DNA from 2 places in the Marinobacter sp. DSM 26671 genome. Region 1 is predicted to be linked to the other one. Evidence: predicted binding sites of a transcription regulator. Region 1 holds the regulator's gene; the other holds the start of a gene.

Region 1 (7,887 bases):
GCGTCCTCGGATTGCCGGAGGCGATCACAGAACGACCGCTCATTGAACTTTTCAGCCAGTTGGCTGAGCAGCTCCAGGTGTTCGCTCGTTGCTTCCTTCGGGACGATCAGGGCGAAAATCAGATCCACCGGCTGATTGTCGATAGCATCGAATTCGACGCTTTCTTCCAGCGTCATCAGCACGCCCACCACGTGATCAAGTCCTTCCAGACGGCAGTGGGGAATGGCGATTCCCTGGCCAATGCCGGTGCTGCCCAGGCGCTCGCGGGAAATCAGGTTGTTGAAGAGCTGGGTCTCGCTGAGCGTGTTGTCCTGATGGTTTATCTGCTCGGCAATAAACTCCAGGGCCCGTTTCTTGCTGGACGCAGCTACCCTGCAGAGGGTGAGCTCCGGAGCAAGAATGTTCTCTATGGTCAGGGATGTGTCGCTCATGGATCGACTGCGTTTCCGTTAAAAAAAAGGCTGCGACACGTTACTCATGTCGCAGCTCGATTAGATGAATTGCATGAAAACAGTCAGTTAGCGAGAGCCGTTTCCGTGCATCCGGTCTACATTCTTTTCCTTGTGCTTGAGGATCTGACGGTCAAGCTTGTCGATCAGGGCATCGATGGCTGCGTACATATCCTCATTTTCTGCCTTTGCGTGAATCTCACCACCAACCACGTGCAGCGTGGCTTCCGCAATCTGGCGCACCTTCTCCACTTCCAGGGTTACCTGGCAGTTGCTGATGTGGTCAAAGTGACGCTCGAGCTTCTGGAACTTCTCTGAAACATAATCCTTCAGTGCGGGAGTAAGTTCTACGTGATGGCCTGAAATATTGAGTTGCATAGGCGTCTCCTGTTGTCATCGTTCCGGCTCCCGGGAGCCGGTCTGGGTGCTGGCGCATTGTGCGCCGGCAAATAGTACGTTGCGCCCGGACCCCGGGGTGTTCAGACCAGCCGCTTGCGTTCGTTCGAAGGCGGAATGTGCATGGCCTCCCGGTACTTGGCAACGGTGCGTCGCGCAACCTTGATTCCCTGTTCTCCTAGCATGGCTGCAATTTTACTGTCGCTCAACGGCTTTTTGGGCGTTTCCGCGGCAATCAGCTTTTTGATCATCGCGCGGATCGCCGTGGAAGAACATTCACCGCCTTCGTCAGTGCTGACATGGCTGGAGAAGAAATATTTCAGCTCGAAAATTCCCCGGGGGGTGTGCATGTATTTCTGGGTGGTGACCCGGGAAATCGTGGACTCATGCATCTCAACCGCCTGGGCGATATCAGAGAGGATCAGCGGTTTCATGGCTTCTTCACCCTGATCCAGGAATCCTTGCTGGTGCTCGACAATACGGGTCGCCACTTTCAGCAGGGTTTCATTGCGGCTCTGCAGGCTCTTGATAAACCATTTCGCCTCCTGCAACTGATCCCGCAGGTAGGTGTTGTCGGCACTGCTGTCCGCACGCCTTATAAGAGAAGCATAGCTGGCATTGACCCGGATGCGCGGTGCAATTTCAGGATTCAGCTCAACACGCCAGCGGCCATTGTGTTTGCGAACGATCACGTCCGGAATCACATAATCGGGTTCGGCCCGGTCAATGACATCGCCCGGCCGCGGATTCAGGCCGGTGATCAGCGCCAGGACATCCCGCAACTGGTCTTCTTTCAGGCGGCTGCGGCGCAGCAACTGGGCGTAATCGCGGTTGCCCAGCAGGTTGATGTAATGGGTAATTACAAGGCGTGCCTGGGCCAGCCAGGGTGTTTCCGGCGGCAGCTGGTTGAGCTGGATCAGCAGGCATTCCTGTAGGTCCCGGGCAAACACGCCGGGCGGATCAAAGTGTTGCAGGCGGTGAAGCACGGCTTCCACTTCATCCAGTTCAAGGGGGTCTTCATCGTTCTCATCCAGCAGTCCGGCGTGGATTTCCTCCAGCGGGCTGGTGATATAGCCCCGTTCGTCCACTGCATCCATCAGGGCATGGGCAATGGCCTGGTCCCGTTCACTGAGGGGCGTCAGATTGAGCTGCCATTCCAGGTGATCCTGAAGCGTTTCGGTCGGGGAATTACGGGTTTCGAAATCGTGATCGTTTTCGTCGTCGTTGCGGGCTGCCGGCGCTGGTGCGGACTGGTAGATGTCGTCCCAGGCGGTATCAACCGGCAGATCGTCCGGAATGTTGTCAGGAATCTCGTTCTCCGAGGACCAGTCCGGGCCGTTCTCGGATTCATCCCAGTCGCTGGCCGGTTCCGGGGCAGCTTCAGCGGCGGACTCGGTGGCGTTGGCCTCGCGCTCGTCGTTTTCGCTGGCTGCGTCGGTCTGGTCATCGTCCTCGGAGGTCTCCAGCATGGGGTTGGATTCCAGTGCCTGCTGGATTTCCTGCTGGAGGTCGAGAGTGGAGAGCTGGAGAAGCCGGATCGCCTGTTGCAGCTGGGGCGTCATGGTCAGGCTTTGACCCAGCTTTAACTGTAAGGAGGCTTTCATAACCATGGTTCAGGATCCGTCACTCATCAGCGCGTTGTGTCATAAGTCGTGAAAAAATCTTTATATGCCGGTTACTTGCCGTGATTTTAATTTACCCTAGCAAGTTCTTTGCCGAGTTTACTTGCTACAGGTCATCAAAACAATCAGCCATTGGGTGTCAGAGTCTGAATTCGTCGCCGAGATAGACTTCCTTGACCTGCTGGTTGGCCAGGATGGCGTCGGCATTGCCGGAGGCGATGATGTGGCCGCCGGAAACAATGTAGGCATTCTCGCAGATGTCCAGGGTCTCACGCACGTTGTGGTCGGTGATCAAAACGCCAATGCCTTTGTCCCGAAGGTGCCGGATGATGTGTTTGATGTCACTGACGGATATGGGGTCCACACCGGCGAAGGGTTCATCCAGCAGGATAAAAGCCGGCTCCATGGCCAGTGCCCGGGCAATCTCCACCCGTCGGCGTTCACCGCCGGACAATGCCATGCCAACACTGTCCCGGATATGGGTGATGTGGAATTCTTCCAATAACCCCTCGAGCTTCTTCTCCCGCTCTGCCTTGCCCAGCCCCGGCCGGGTTTCGAGGATGGCCATGATGTTGTCGCGTACGGACAGTTTGCGGAAGACCGAGGCTTCCTGGGGCAGGTAACCGATGCCCTGGCGGGCCCGACCATGCATGGGCAGGGGGGTGATATCCCGGCTGTCGATCGTGATCCGCCCGCGATCAGCGGGGACGAGCCCAACGATCATATAGAAGCAGGTGGTTTTCCCGGCACCGTTGGGACCAAGCAGCCCGACAATTTCCCCACTGCGGATTTCCAGGGAAACGTCGATCACCACTTTTTTCTGTTTGTAACTCTTTGCCAGGTTACTGGCTCTCAGAACTGCCATCGGATCCCTGTCTGTCTGTACTGCGTGGCTGAATCACCATCTCTACCCGGCCGCTGCCCTCGCCGGTGTCTGCGCCGCCCTCAGCGGTGACAACCCGGCCGACGGTATCATAATGAATGACATCACCCCGGAACAGGTTGCCATTCTGCTCGATGACTGCTTCCCGTTCAAAGGTCAGCTGGCTGTCGGTGGCAGACCAGGTAATGTTCAGGGCACGGGCATCGGTTTCGCCTTCCCCCTCGCGCGCCGGTTGACGGTATATAGCGGGCGTACCAGAGGCTTCGATCCGGCTCAGGCCGTCCTCGGTCCGGTACAGGACGACCCGCTCGGCAGTCAGGCGGGTATTGCCCTGCTCAAGTTCCACAGCGCCGGTGTAGGTGGCAATGCCCTGGCCGTCATCCAGGCGGGCGGTATCTGCGGTGACCTTGATAGGAGTGTCAGAATCAAGGTCAAATGCAGCCGCCGGGCCGATCATCACGACCGTTAGCAGGGCAGCCATCAGGCGCCGGTATCGGTTAGTTTCCGGTTTCATAGAGTCCTTCCACCTGGGAGTTCAGTTCCAGAATTCGTTCGTCTATCCACGCTTTCATGCCCGTGGCCCGGGTTATGCCGGTAACATCACGTATTTCTACGGGCGCGTCTGTATATACCATGCCCCGGTCGTTATCCAGGGTCAGGCTTGATGTTGTCAGGACGGCGTCCCGTTCGCCAATCGTGCGCTGAACCCGGACATTGTCCGTCAGGTACACCAGATTCTGGTTTTGCAGCAAGCTGCCATTGTCGGCCTCGACAATCCACGGCAGGGCCTCCTGGTCCCCGTACAGCTCGGCCCGGGGAGATTCCATGGTGGCCAGGTTGCCTTCCTCGAACTGCTCAATTCGGGGGCTGGAAAACCGGATCTTGAGATTGCCCGCTTCATCGAAGGAGGTGTACTGACCATTCACCACGAAACCGTCTGGTTCGGCGTCTCCCCGTAGGGCCGCTGCCTCGTCATCAATCACAGGGGGTTCATCGCTGCGCCAGAGCAGGAATACGGCTGCCACCACGGTAGCAGCCAGTGCCAGTGCTCGCAGCCAGGGTCTGTCCAGCAGCCAGTTCATGCCTCGGGCTCCAGATAGGGGGCAAGTGCTGCGTCAAGCCTGCCATGGGCCGTCAGCAGCAAGTCGCAGGCTTCGCGGACCGCCCCTTCGCCGCCCCGGGCAATGGTGCAGTAGTCGGCATGCTGCTGCACCAGCCAGTAACCGTTGGGCACGGTGATGCCCAGTCCGGCGAACCTCAGTGCCGGGAGATCTGGCAGATCGTCCCCCATGTATGCGATGGCCTCGGGGCTGATATCCATGGTGCTGACCAGTTCCTGAAGGGCTACCTTCTTGTCCTCTCGCCCCTGCATCAGGTGGGGAATGCCAAGATCCCGCATGCGCTTCTCGGTCAGGGGGGACTTTCGTCCGGTGATCACGGCCACGGTAATCCCGGCTGCCATCAGTTGTTTCAAACCCAGGCCATCCAGAATGTTAAAAGCCTTGAGCTCATCACCAGTGGCGCTGAAATAAAGTTTACCGTCGCTCATGATGCCGTCGACATCCAGTGCGATCAGGCGGATCTTTACGGCCTTTGCCAACAGCGAATCCGGCCATTGGTGCTTCATATCAAACAGCTCCTCATAGCCCCTAGATAACGCCGGCACGCAGCAGGTCGTGCATATTGATGGCGCCAATCAGACCACCCTGGTCGTCGGTAACGGGGAGGGCGTTGATCTTCATCTCCTCCATTATGTTCAGCGCTTCCGCCGCCAGATGATCGGCCTGGATCGTTTTACCATGCCGGGTCATGACCTCGTTGATGGGCGTATTGTGAATGTCCACCGATCGATCCAGAGTCCGTCGAAGGTCACCGTCCGTAAATATTCCGGTAAGAGTGCCTTTATCATTGACGACGGTGGTCATACCGAGACCCTTTCGGGACATCTCAAGAAGAGCACCGCTCAAGGGGGTATCCTCGTTGACGACTGGAATCTGATCACCGCTGTGCATGATGTCGGAGACCCTGAGCAGCAGCCGACGCCCGAGGCTGCCGCCGGGGTGAGAGATAGCGAAATCCTCGGCACTGAAGCCCCGGGCCTCAAGGAGTGCAACGGCGAGGGCATCGCCCATCACCAGGGTGGCCGTTGTGGAGGAGGTGGGCGCCAAACCCAGTGGGCAGGCTTCCACCATAACGCTGACGTCCAGATTGGCGACGGCTTCCCGGGCCAGTGTGGAGCTGGCATTGCCGGTCATGCTGATCAGCGGAGCGCCCATGCGTTTGATCAACGGCAGAATGGTGACCACCTCGCTGGTGTTGCCGCTGTTGGAAATGGCGATGACCACATCCTGGGAGGTGATCATACCCATGTCACCGTGGCTTGCCTCGCCCGGGTGCACGAAAAACGATGGCGTTCCAGTGCTGGCCAGGGTGGCGGCAATTTTGTTGCCAATGTGGCCGGATTTTCCCATGCCGGTCACAACCACGCGGCCCTTGCAGTTCATGATAACTTCGCAGGCCCGCGTGAACTGGTCGTCGATTCGGCCTTCAAGGGCATCAATGGCGTCGCGCTCAATGCGGATGGCGCGGATGGCAGAAGATCGGAAATCGCTGGGAGTCTGTTCGGTCATCGGGCTTTGGGCCTGGCTGTCGGGACGTTGTAAATGTTGGGCAGAGTATACCATTTTCACCCGGCAACGATGCCCGGTTACCGAAAGTTCAGTCAAACTGATCATTGCTATCAGTACATTTTGGGCACTTTGGATTGAGCTTGCGCGCTCCTTGGCATAATGTAGCCCCTCTTTGAAAGGTAAGGACTATGAATTCACCGGCTTACATATCGCTCAAGGACGTCGTGTTCTCCCGCTCAGGGCGCCGTATCTTCGACGGTGTCAGCCTGGACATCCCCCGCGGAAAAATCACCGCCATCATGGGGCCCAGCGGAACCGGGAAAACCACGCTGCTTCGCCTTATTGGCGGCCAGCTCAGGCCGGATTCGGGCAGTGTTGTGGTGGACGGCCATGAAGTGCCGAAGCTCAAGCGCAAAGCCCTCTACAGCCTTCGGGAAAAGATGGGCATGCTGTTCCAGAGTGGGGCGCTGTTCACCGATCTGAGCGTGTTCGAGAACGTGGCCTTCCCGTTGCGGGTGCACACAAAGCTGCCGGAAGACATGATTCGTGATGTCGTGCTAATGAAGCTTGAAGCCGTCGGATTGCGAGGCGCACGCCAACTGATGCCGTCGGAACTGTCCGGAGGTATGACCCGCCGGGTTGCTCTTGCCCGAAGTATTGCCCTGGATCCCGAGCTGATCATGTACGACGAGCCGTTCGCCGGCCAGGACCCGATTGCCATGGGCGTTCTGGTAAAGCTGATCCGCGATCTGAACAGCTCCATGGGGCTGACCAGCGTTCTGGTCTCCCACGATGTGCCCGAATCCCTGAGCATCTGCCATTACGCCTGCATTATTTCTGATGGCAAGGTAATCGGTGAGGGCACACCGGAGGAGCTCCGGGCGCATCCTTCCGGGAAGGTCCAGCAATTTTTGCAGGGGCAGCCGGATGGCCCGGTGCCGTTCCATTATCCGGCCGAAGGCGCCGCCAGTGACTTCGGCCTGTCGGGAGGTGCCTCTTGATTGACAGAATAGCGGCATTCGGACGCCTGGGGCTGGATATCGTTTCTTCATTCGGTCGTTCCGGTCGTTTTCTGGCGGGCGTTCTGGGCGGTGTTCCCCGCCCGGCAACGGGCTTCCCGCTTCTGATGAAACAGATTTATGCCGTTGGGGTGCTCTCTCTGGCCATTGTTGTGGTGTCGGGCCTGTTTATCGGCATGGTGCTGGGGCTTCAGGGATACACTATTCTGAGCGACTATGGCTCGGAAGCGGCCATCGGTCAGATGATTGCGCTGACCCTGGTGCGTGAGCTTGGCCCGGTGGTGACAGCATTGCTGTTTGCCGGCCGCGCGGGTTCAGCTCTGACGGCAGAGATTGGCTTGATGAAAGCCACCGAACAGCTATCAAGTATGGAAATGATGGGTGTAGACCCGCTGCGGCGTGTCATTGCGCCTCGCCTCTGGGCCGGGTTTATTGCCATGCCGGTACTGGCGGTGATTTTCTCGGTAGTCGGCATCTGGGGCGGTATGCTTGTGGGTGTGGACTGGCTGGGTGTGTTCGAAGGCTCCTTCTGGGGCAACATGCAGTCGTCTGTGGATTTTGTGGATGACGTCCTGAACGGCGTCATCAAAAGCGTTGTTTTTGGTTTTGTTTGTGCCTGGATCGCGGTTTACCAGGGCTATGACTGCGTGCCGACATCGGCAGGTATCAGTTCGGCGACCACCAAGACGGTGGTGTACTCATCGCTGGCGGTGCTGGGGCTGGATTTTGTACTGACCGCTGTCATGTTTGGCGATTTCTGAAACATCGATCAACGAGATATTACCGGAGCCTGAAATGGCACAGAGAACCACTGAAATCGTAGTTGGCCTGTTCATGATCGCAGGCTGCGCAGCCCTGCTTTTCCTGGCGCTGCAGGTTAGCGGGCTG
Region 2 (7,887 bases), on a different contig from region 1:
ACGGATTTCATGATGCGAGGCTGACTGGTTGCCGAGACCACCAGATGGGTTTTGATATTGTGATGGCTGCGAGCCAGTTCGGCCAGCTGTTCCTGGTAGCCTTTGTCCGCACTGGTCAGTCCGGCGGTATCAATCAGCACCAGATGACGGTCTGACAGTTCGTCCAGAATATCGTCCAGACTGTGACTTTCATCCACGACCCGAACCGGCACATTCAGGATCCGACCGAACACGAATAACTGCTCGTGCGCCGCCACCCGATAGCGATCCGTGGTAACCAGGGCCACGGAATCGGAGCCATGCTTGAGCACGTAACGAGCGGCGAGTTTTCCGATGGTGGTGGTTTTCCCGGACCCTGTCGGACCCACCAACGCATAGGCGCCGCCCTCATCCAGCCACTCCATTCGGGAGGTCCGAACCCCGGTACACAGCATTTTCAGGGACTGCTTCCAACCGTCTTCCAGGCGCCCCGCCTTGTGACGACGGGAAATTGACCCCGCCAGATCACTGCCGAGGCCGAACTCCTGCAAGCGCTCGGCAAGCCTCTGCTGCACGGCGGTGGTCGCAGAAACCTCCGGCTCCTGTTGCGGCCGATGGCCCTGCATCATGTCTTTGAGCGAGCTGATCTCGGCCCGCATCTGCGCCAGCTCATCGGAATAGGCTTCCCTCGGCGCCTGTGGCAGAGGTTCAATATCACCAAAACCACCGCTCACCTCTTCCTGAATGGCAGCGAACGAACCGGCGTAGCTCGCGCCCTGCGATGCCCGCTTTTCCCGTACTTCACGGATGCGGTCCCGGGACCGGCTCAGCTCGTCCTCAAGACGCCTGTGCTGGTCGGCCTGCATCTCGGCCAAGCGGGACCCGTTGGTGGCTTCTTCTGCCTGGTTGCCCAGTCGCTGGCGCGCCATATTCTCGTCATAGTCCAGCGCCGTCACAATTTCGACACCGCCGTCGACCCGACGATTGGAAAGGATCACGGCGTCCGGCCCCATCTGTTCACTGACCTGCTTGAGCGCCTCGGCCATGGTCTGAGCAAAAAACCGTTTTACTTTCATGATGCCTCTTCCTCCACCGGCAACGCCGTGCCGGCGCTGTCCGCTCTGTCATCCGCGCCGTTACTGGCCAACGGACGCCACGATCGTAATCTGTTTGTTATCCGGAATTTCCTGGTACGAGAGCACATGGAGCCGCTCTACCCCGTAGCTGGCGAACTTCGCCAGCACCGGCCTCAGGGGCCCGGACACCAGCAGAATGGCTGGCTTGCCGAGCATCTCCTGACGCTGGACGCTCTCCTGAAGCGAGCGCTGGAGTTTTTCAACCATATTCGGCTCCAGGACCAGGCCAATATCTTCCTGTCCGCCGGATTGTTGACTCTGTTGAACAGACTTCAGCAATAACTGTTCCAGATCCGGATCCAGGGTGATCACCGGTATCTCCGATTCGTTGCCGCAGATACTCTGGACAATCATCCGGCGCAGGGACTGCCGCGCAACGGTGGTCAACAGCTTCGGATCCTGACTCTTCGGATGCACGTTCACGATGGCCTCGGCAATGGACCGCATGTCCCGGATCGGCACTTCTTCCTTCAGGAGATTCTGCAGCACTTTCAGCAGCAGACTGATGGATACGGTGGTGGGTACCAGTTCCTCGGCCAGCTTCGGAGAAATCTTTTCAAGCTGATCCAGCCATTTCTGGACTTCTTCGTGGCCCAGCAGCTCGTGGGCGTGTTTCTGCAGGACCTGGTTAAGGTGGGTCGCGACCACCGTACTGGCATCGACCACGGTATAGCCGAGGGTCTGGGCCTGGTCTTTCTTGTCTGGCTCAATCCAGCTGGCGTCCAGACCGAACGCCGGATCCTTGCCTTCAATGCCTTCTATCTTTCCGAATACCTGACCGGGGTCGATGGCCAGTTCGCGGTCCGGATGGATTTCCGCCTCGGCAATGGTCACGCCCATCAGGGTGATGCGGTAGACATTGGGCATCAGATCGAGGTTGTCTCGAATGTGGACCGAGGGCATCAGGAAGCCGAGATCCTGGGACAGCTTTTTACGAACGCCCTTGATACGACTGAGCAACTGGCCACCCTGTGACTTGTCCACCAGCGGGATCAACCGGTAACCCACTTCCAGACCGACAATATCGACAGTGGACACATCGTCCCAACCCAGCTCCTTGGTCTCTCCGGGGGCCGGTAACTGACGACCCTGATCGCCGCCAGCATCACCGCCTGGAGGCAGATCACGACCCGCCGGCCGTGGAGCCGCCCCGCCCGCGCCCCTGACCGGGAATGCGCCATCTTCTTCGACGGTCTGTCGCTGGTGCTTCCAGATATACCAGGCAGCGCCAGCGGCCAGTGCACCCAGACCCAGGAAGGCCACGTGGGGCATGCCGGGAATCAGACCGAGAATGATCAGGATAGCGGCGGCAATGGACAGCGCCTTGGGCGCGCTGAACATTTGCTGGAGGATCTGGCCACCCATGTCCTGGCTGGAGGTAACCCGCGTTACCATGATTGCAGCCGACGTGGACAGCAGCAGCGAGGGTATCTGTGCCACCAGGCCGTCACCAATGGTCAGCAGCGCATATCGCTCCATGGCCAGCCCGAAATCCAGATCGTGCTGCAGCATACCAATGGCAATACCGCCAATGATGTTGATGGCAAGAATCAGCAGGCCAGCAATGGCGTCGCCCTTCACAAACTTGGACGCACCGTCCATGGAGCCGTAGAAATCCGCTTCCTGGGCGATTTCGGCACGACGATGCTTGGCCTCATCCTGATTGATCAGGCCGGCGTTCAGGTCCGCATCAATTGCCATCTGCTTGCCGGGCATAGCATCCAGCGTGAAACGGGCGCTCACCTCGGAGACCCGGCCGGCACCCTTGGTCACGACCAGGAAGTTGATGATCATCAGGATCGCAAACACCACCAGACCCACGGCGTAATTGCCGCCGATCAGAACGGCGCCGAAGGATTCGATCACTTTACCGGCGGCATCGCCGCCTTCGTGGCCGTTCAGCAGAACAATCCGGGTAGACGCCACGTTCAGGGCGAGACGCAGAAGTGTGGCTACCAGCAGGACTGTCGGGAAGGACGCAAACTCCATCGGCCGCAGGGCGTAGACACACACCAGCAGAATGACAATCGACAGGGTGATGTTGAAAGTAAAGAACACGTCCAGGAGGAACGCCGGCATGGGCAGAATCATCATGCCCAGCAAGCCCATCAGCATGATGGGTATGCCCAGGTTGCCCCGCGTCAGGGTTTTGACGTTATTGAGGACTAAAGCTCTGTCCATGCCGGATACTTCTCCGATTGGCCGTGCCTGCAGGCGTTTTGAAGGTCGAAAATCTGACACCGGAGCGTCGTTTGGAAGGGTTATCGCAAGATCCGTACCACCCCTTAGGGGATTTCCGTTAAGCAGCCATTTGCGGCCTGACTCGCCTTGCCAGATGCGGTATCCTTGCGCCATTTGATCGCGACGCCAAAATTCCAACCAGACACACAGGTGACCCCATGCCAATCCACGAGGTAAAACACCCTCTGATCCGCCACAAGCTCGGCATCATGCGCCGTGCGGATATCAGCACCAAGAATTTCCGGGAGCTGGCACAGGAAGTCGGTGCACTCCTGACCTACGAGGCCACCAAAGACTTCAATCTGCAGGAAAAGACCATCGAAGGCTGGGCAGGGCCGGTTAACGTGGAACAGATTCACGGCAAGAAAGTCACCATCGTGCCGATCCTGCGGGCCGGCCTTGGCATGCTTGACGGTGTCCTCAGCCTGATTCCGGTGGCCCGGGTCAGTGTTGTCGGCCAGATCCGCAATGAGGAAACTCTCGAGGCCAGCACCTACCTTGAAAAGCTGGTGGGCGAACTGGACCAGCGCATGGCCATGATTGTCGATCCAATGCTCGCCACCGGCGGCTCAATGATCTCCACCATTGACCTGCTCAAAAAGGCCGGCAGCACCGAGATCCGGGCCCTGGTTCTGGTTGCCGCGCCTGAAGGCGTTGAAAAGGTTCTGGAAAAACATCCGGACGTGTCTATCTACACCGCCTCCGTTGATGAGCGCCTCAACGACAAAGGCTACATCCTTCCGGGTCTCGGCGATGCCGGTGACAAAATCTTCGGTACCAAGCAAAAGGACGTTTAAGAATGCAGGACCATACCAACGACCCGGTCTGGAAACAGGCCATTGCTGGCTCCCAGATGCTGCTGGTGGCGTTCGGCGCGCTGGTTCTGATGCCACTGATTACCGGGCTGGATCCCAACGTGGCCCTGTTCACCGCCGGCCTGGGCACCCTGATCTTTCACGTGGTGACCGGCGGTCAGATCCCGATTTTCCTCGCGTCGTCCTTCGCCTTTATTGCCCCCGTGATTGCCTCCAAAGGCAAGTTCGGCATGGAAGAGACACTCGGCGGCCTGATGGCAGCGGGTATTCTCTATATTTTCCTCAGTGGACTGGTGCGGCTGCGGGGCACCGGCTTTGTCCGCCGCCTGCTGCCGCCAGTGGTTATCGGCCCGGTGATCATGACTATCGGTCTCGGCCTGGCGCCGGTTGCCGTTCACATGGCCTCCGGCCGCACCGGTGATGGCGCCAACCAGCTGATTCCCTACGACACGGCGATCTGGATCGCCATGATCTCGCTGGCCGTAACCATCATCATGTCGGTCTGGTCGAAAGGCATTTTCCGGCTGATTCCGATCATGTTCGGCGTTATCACCGGCTACATCCTCTCCGCGTTTGCCGGTATCGTGGATACCACGCCAATCCGGGACGCCGCCTGGTTCGCCGTTCCCAACTTTGTTGCGCCGGAATTCAGCTGGGGCGCCGTGCTGTTCATGATCCCCGTCGCCATTGCCCCGGCCATTGAACACATCGGTGACGTGCTGGCCATCGGCAACGTGACCCGAAAGAACTACCTGGAAAAGCCGGGCCTGCACCGCACCCTGCTGGGTGACGGCCTGGCCACCAGCGCCGCCTCCATGCTTGGAGGACCGCCCAACACCACCTACTCGGAAGTCACCGGCGCCGTTATGCTCACCAAGAATTTCAACCCCAAGGTCATGTGGTGGGCTGCCTGCATCGCCATTGTTCTGGCTTTCGTTGGCAAATTCGGCGCAGCACTGCAAACCATCCCGGTGCCCGTCATGGGCGGCATCCTCTGCCTGCTGTTCGGTTCCATTGCCGTCGTTGGCCTGAACACACTGATCCGCCACCAGGTAGATCTGTCGCAGTCTCGCAACCTGGTTATCGTAGGCGTTACCCTGGTGTTCGGTATTGGCGGCATGGTGCTCGGGCACCTCGAAGGCATCGCGCTCTGTGCGGTGGCTGCCATCATCCTGAACCTGATACTGCCCGGCAGCCGCGAGGCATGGGGTAAAGCCGTCTATGAGCAGAAAGCCGACTGACAGCTCCGGCATGCCCCCCCGCGGCATTCGGTTACGGCAGAAACACCCTCTGCTCCACATGGTCGAAGCCGATCTGCCCGACATGGCCGCCCGCAAGGCCCTCCGCCTGATGGCCACCGGCCGACTGGCCGCCGCCATGGCCAAACGCCCGGGCTCGGTTTACCTCTCCGAAAGCTACTACCAACCCCGCCAGCCGGTGCTGAACACTACCCTCAAAGCGCTCGGTAGCGTCCTCGGGGCCGTTACCCGCAGCGAGGTATCTTTCCACTTCCAGACCGACGAAGAGGCACGGGAACATCTCCTGTCCTGTGGGTTTGCCTCCGCCACAGTGCACGATCCGCGATCCTGGTATGGGATTCTGCCAATCCCCGAAAGCCGCGGAGAGCCGATGGTTCGGGTTATTGAGGCTGGTTGCTGATCTTACGTTCAAGTCCTGCCCTAGCCTGCTGTTTCGGTGGAAGAGGTTTGTGGGTCTGCTTCCCAAAAAACGCTACGAGCACATCCATGTGCGCTTGGCTGTGGCCATCCATGGCCACAGACATTTTTGGGAAGCAGACCCACAAACCTCGCACAACTGACGGGAATCCGCCAAAACCACTAAGGTTGGATTAGGCGAAGCTGTAATCCGACCTACGATTCTGACATTCAATGCGATATCGAATCGCTCAGAAGCGGGTTGTCGGGTTGGCCTCCCAAAAATGTCGGCGGCCATGGATGGCCGACGCCAAGCGCACATGGATGTGCTCGTAGCGGTTTTTGGGAGGCCAACCCGACAAGCCGCCAGCACCAGTCCTCGCAGGCTACCAAAAGAAACCCAACTCCAAACTAAACGTCCCGCCGCAAATCCGAAGGAATCGGGAACTCCGGCATACCGGGCTTGGGCCCGCGCCCCTTCCGGAACTGTCGGAGCTGGAACACATAGGCGAGCACCTGGGCAATGGCCATGTACAGGCCATCGGGAATCTCCTCGCCAATGTCGGTGTTGTGGTACACCGCCCGGGTCAGCGGCGGCGTTCTCAGAATCTCGACTTTGTTTTCACGGGCAATCTCCATGATCTTGAAGGCCACCTCATCGGCCCCCTTGGCCACCACAATCGGCGCAGCCATCGCCTTCTGATCGTACTTCATGGCAACCGCATAGTGGGTCGGGTTGGTGATCACCACGTCGGCGGTGGGCACGTCCTGCATCATCCGGCGCTGGGCCATTTCGCGCTGGAGCTGCCGGATCTTGCCTTTTACCTCCGGCTTGCCCTCAGTGTCCTTGTACTCGTCTTTCACCTCCTGCTTGGTCATGCGCAGTTTTTTCTGATGATCGTAGATCTGGAAGGGCACGTCGATCGCCGCGATGATAATGGTGGCGCAGGCCAGCAGAAAGAAGCTCCAGGCAATGGTCCAGAGCACGTGTTCCATGGCTGGCACCACCGGCTCCTCAGCAATGGATAACAGGTCTTCGGTACGCAAATTAAGGATGAGAATCGCGATGGCCATAACCAGGCCGACTTTAGCGATGGCTTTGACCAGCTCGATCAGGGAGCGCAGGGAAAACATGCGGCCGAGACCCTTGATCGGGTCCATGCGATTGAGTTTGGGGGCCACGGCCTTGCCGCTGATCAACAGGCCTCCTATGCCGATGGACCCGAAGATGGCGGCAATCAGCAGTAGCACGAGAATGGGCGCGAGGGCCCAGGCAGCTTCCTTGGCGGATTCGACGAGCTGAACGCTCATGTGGCGCATGTCAAAGATGGCGGAGCGTTCGATCACGAAGCTGTCGCGCATGATGGCTTCCAGCGACGCACCCAGGCTGGCGCCGAACATGAGCATGCCGCCGGCGCCGGCCAGGAGCACAGCCATCGTGGCCAGCTCCTTGGAACGGGCAGTCTGGCCCTCCTCCTTGGCTTTCTCAAGCCGTCGGGGGGTGGCCTCTTCCGTTTTTTCCTGACTGTTGTCGTTTTCTTCGGCCATGAGTCTTTACGGCTGCCCCTGCAGTCCCCGCATGAAATCAAAGGTTTCTCGGGTGTACTGATCGAAGTGCGGCAGAAAATTGGCGTGCAGCACCCATATGGCAAACAATCCAAAAATCAGGCCAATCGGGAAACCGAGGGCGAAGATGTTCATCTGCGGTGCCGCACGGGTCATCACGCCGAAGGAGATGTTGACGATCAGCACGGCGGTAACCGCCGGCAACGCCAGGAGCATGGCGGAGGCAAACATCCAGCTGATCCGGTGGGCCAGTTCCCAGACGCCGTTCTGGCCCAGGCCTTCCATGCCGATAGGCAGGGTCCGGAAGCTTTCGATAAAGACTTCGAAGGCAACAAGGTGTCCGTTCATGGCCAGGAACAGCAGGGTGATGGTGATGGTGTAGATCTGGGACAGTACGGGCACGTTCACGCCGTTGGCCGGATCAACCATGGAGGCGAAGCCCAGGCCCATTTGCATGGCGATCATCTGGCCGGCAACGACAAAGAGCTGCCAGAG

The links. Region 1 encodes sigma-54, which starts transcription at its own class of promoters, with help from an activator protein. Its sites were predicted from a motif close to ANTGGCATNNANNTTGCTNT; they were not measured.
Region 2: flhA (flagellar biosynthesis protein FlhA) is a predicted target of sigma-54. The motif match lies at 3,379-3,398, and genes of this name have one in related genera.

What each region holds. Positions count from the first base shown of each region.
Region 1 covers NZ_FONF01000005.1:147,821-155,707, reverse strand. Annotated here, with positions in the region: gene ptsN (PTS IIA-like nitrogen regulatory protein PtsN) at 1-431, opposite strand, end outside; gene hpf (ribosome hibernation promoting factor) at 519-827, opposite strand; gene BM035_RS07525 (RNA polymerase factor sigma-54) at 929-2,455, opposite strand; gene lptB (LPS export ABC transporter ATP-binding protein) at 2,607-3,332, opposite strand; gene lptA (lipopolysaccharide transport periplasmic protein LptA) at 3,310-3,864, opposite strand; gene lptC (LPS export ABC transporter periplasmic protein LptC) at 3,848-4,432, opposite strand; gene BM035_RS07505 (KdsC family phosphatase) at 4,429-4,977, opposite strand; gene BM035_RS07500 (KpsF/GutQ family sugar-phosphate isomerase) at 5,000-5,980, opposite strand; gene BM035_RS07495 (ATP-binding cassette domain-containing protein) at 6,169-6,981, shown strand; gene mlaE (lipid asymmetry maintenance ABC transporter permease subunit MlaE) at 6,978-7,760, shown strand; gene mlaD (outer membrane lipid asymmetry maintenance protein MlaD) at 7,795-7,887, shown strand, end outside.
Region 2 covers NZ_FONF01000017.1:69,302-77,188, forward strand. Annotated here, with positions in the region: gene flhF (flagellar biosynthesis protein FlhF) at 1-1,055, opposite strand, end outside; gene flhA (flagellar biosynthesis protein FlhA) at 1,116-3,296, opposite strand; gene upp (uracil phosphoribosyltransferase) at 3,515-4,153, shown strand; gene BM035_RS16715 (uracil-xanthine permease family protein) at 4,156-5,412, shown strand; gene BM035_RS16720 (hypothetical protein) at 5,393-5,830, shown strand; gene flhB (flagellar biosynthesis protein FlhB) at 6,238-7,374, opposite strand; gene fliR (flagellar biosynthetic protein FliR) at 7,381-7,887, opposite strand, start outside.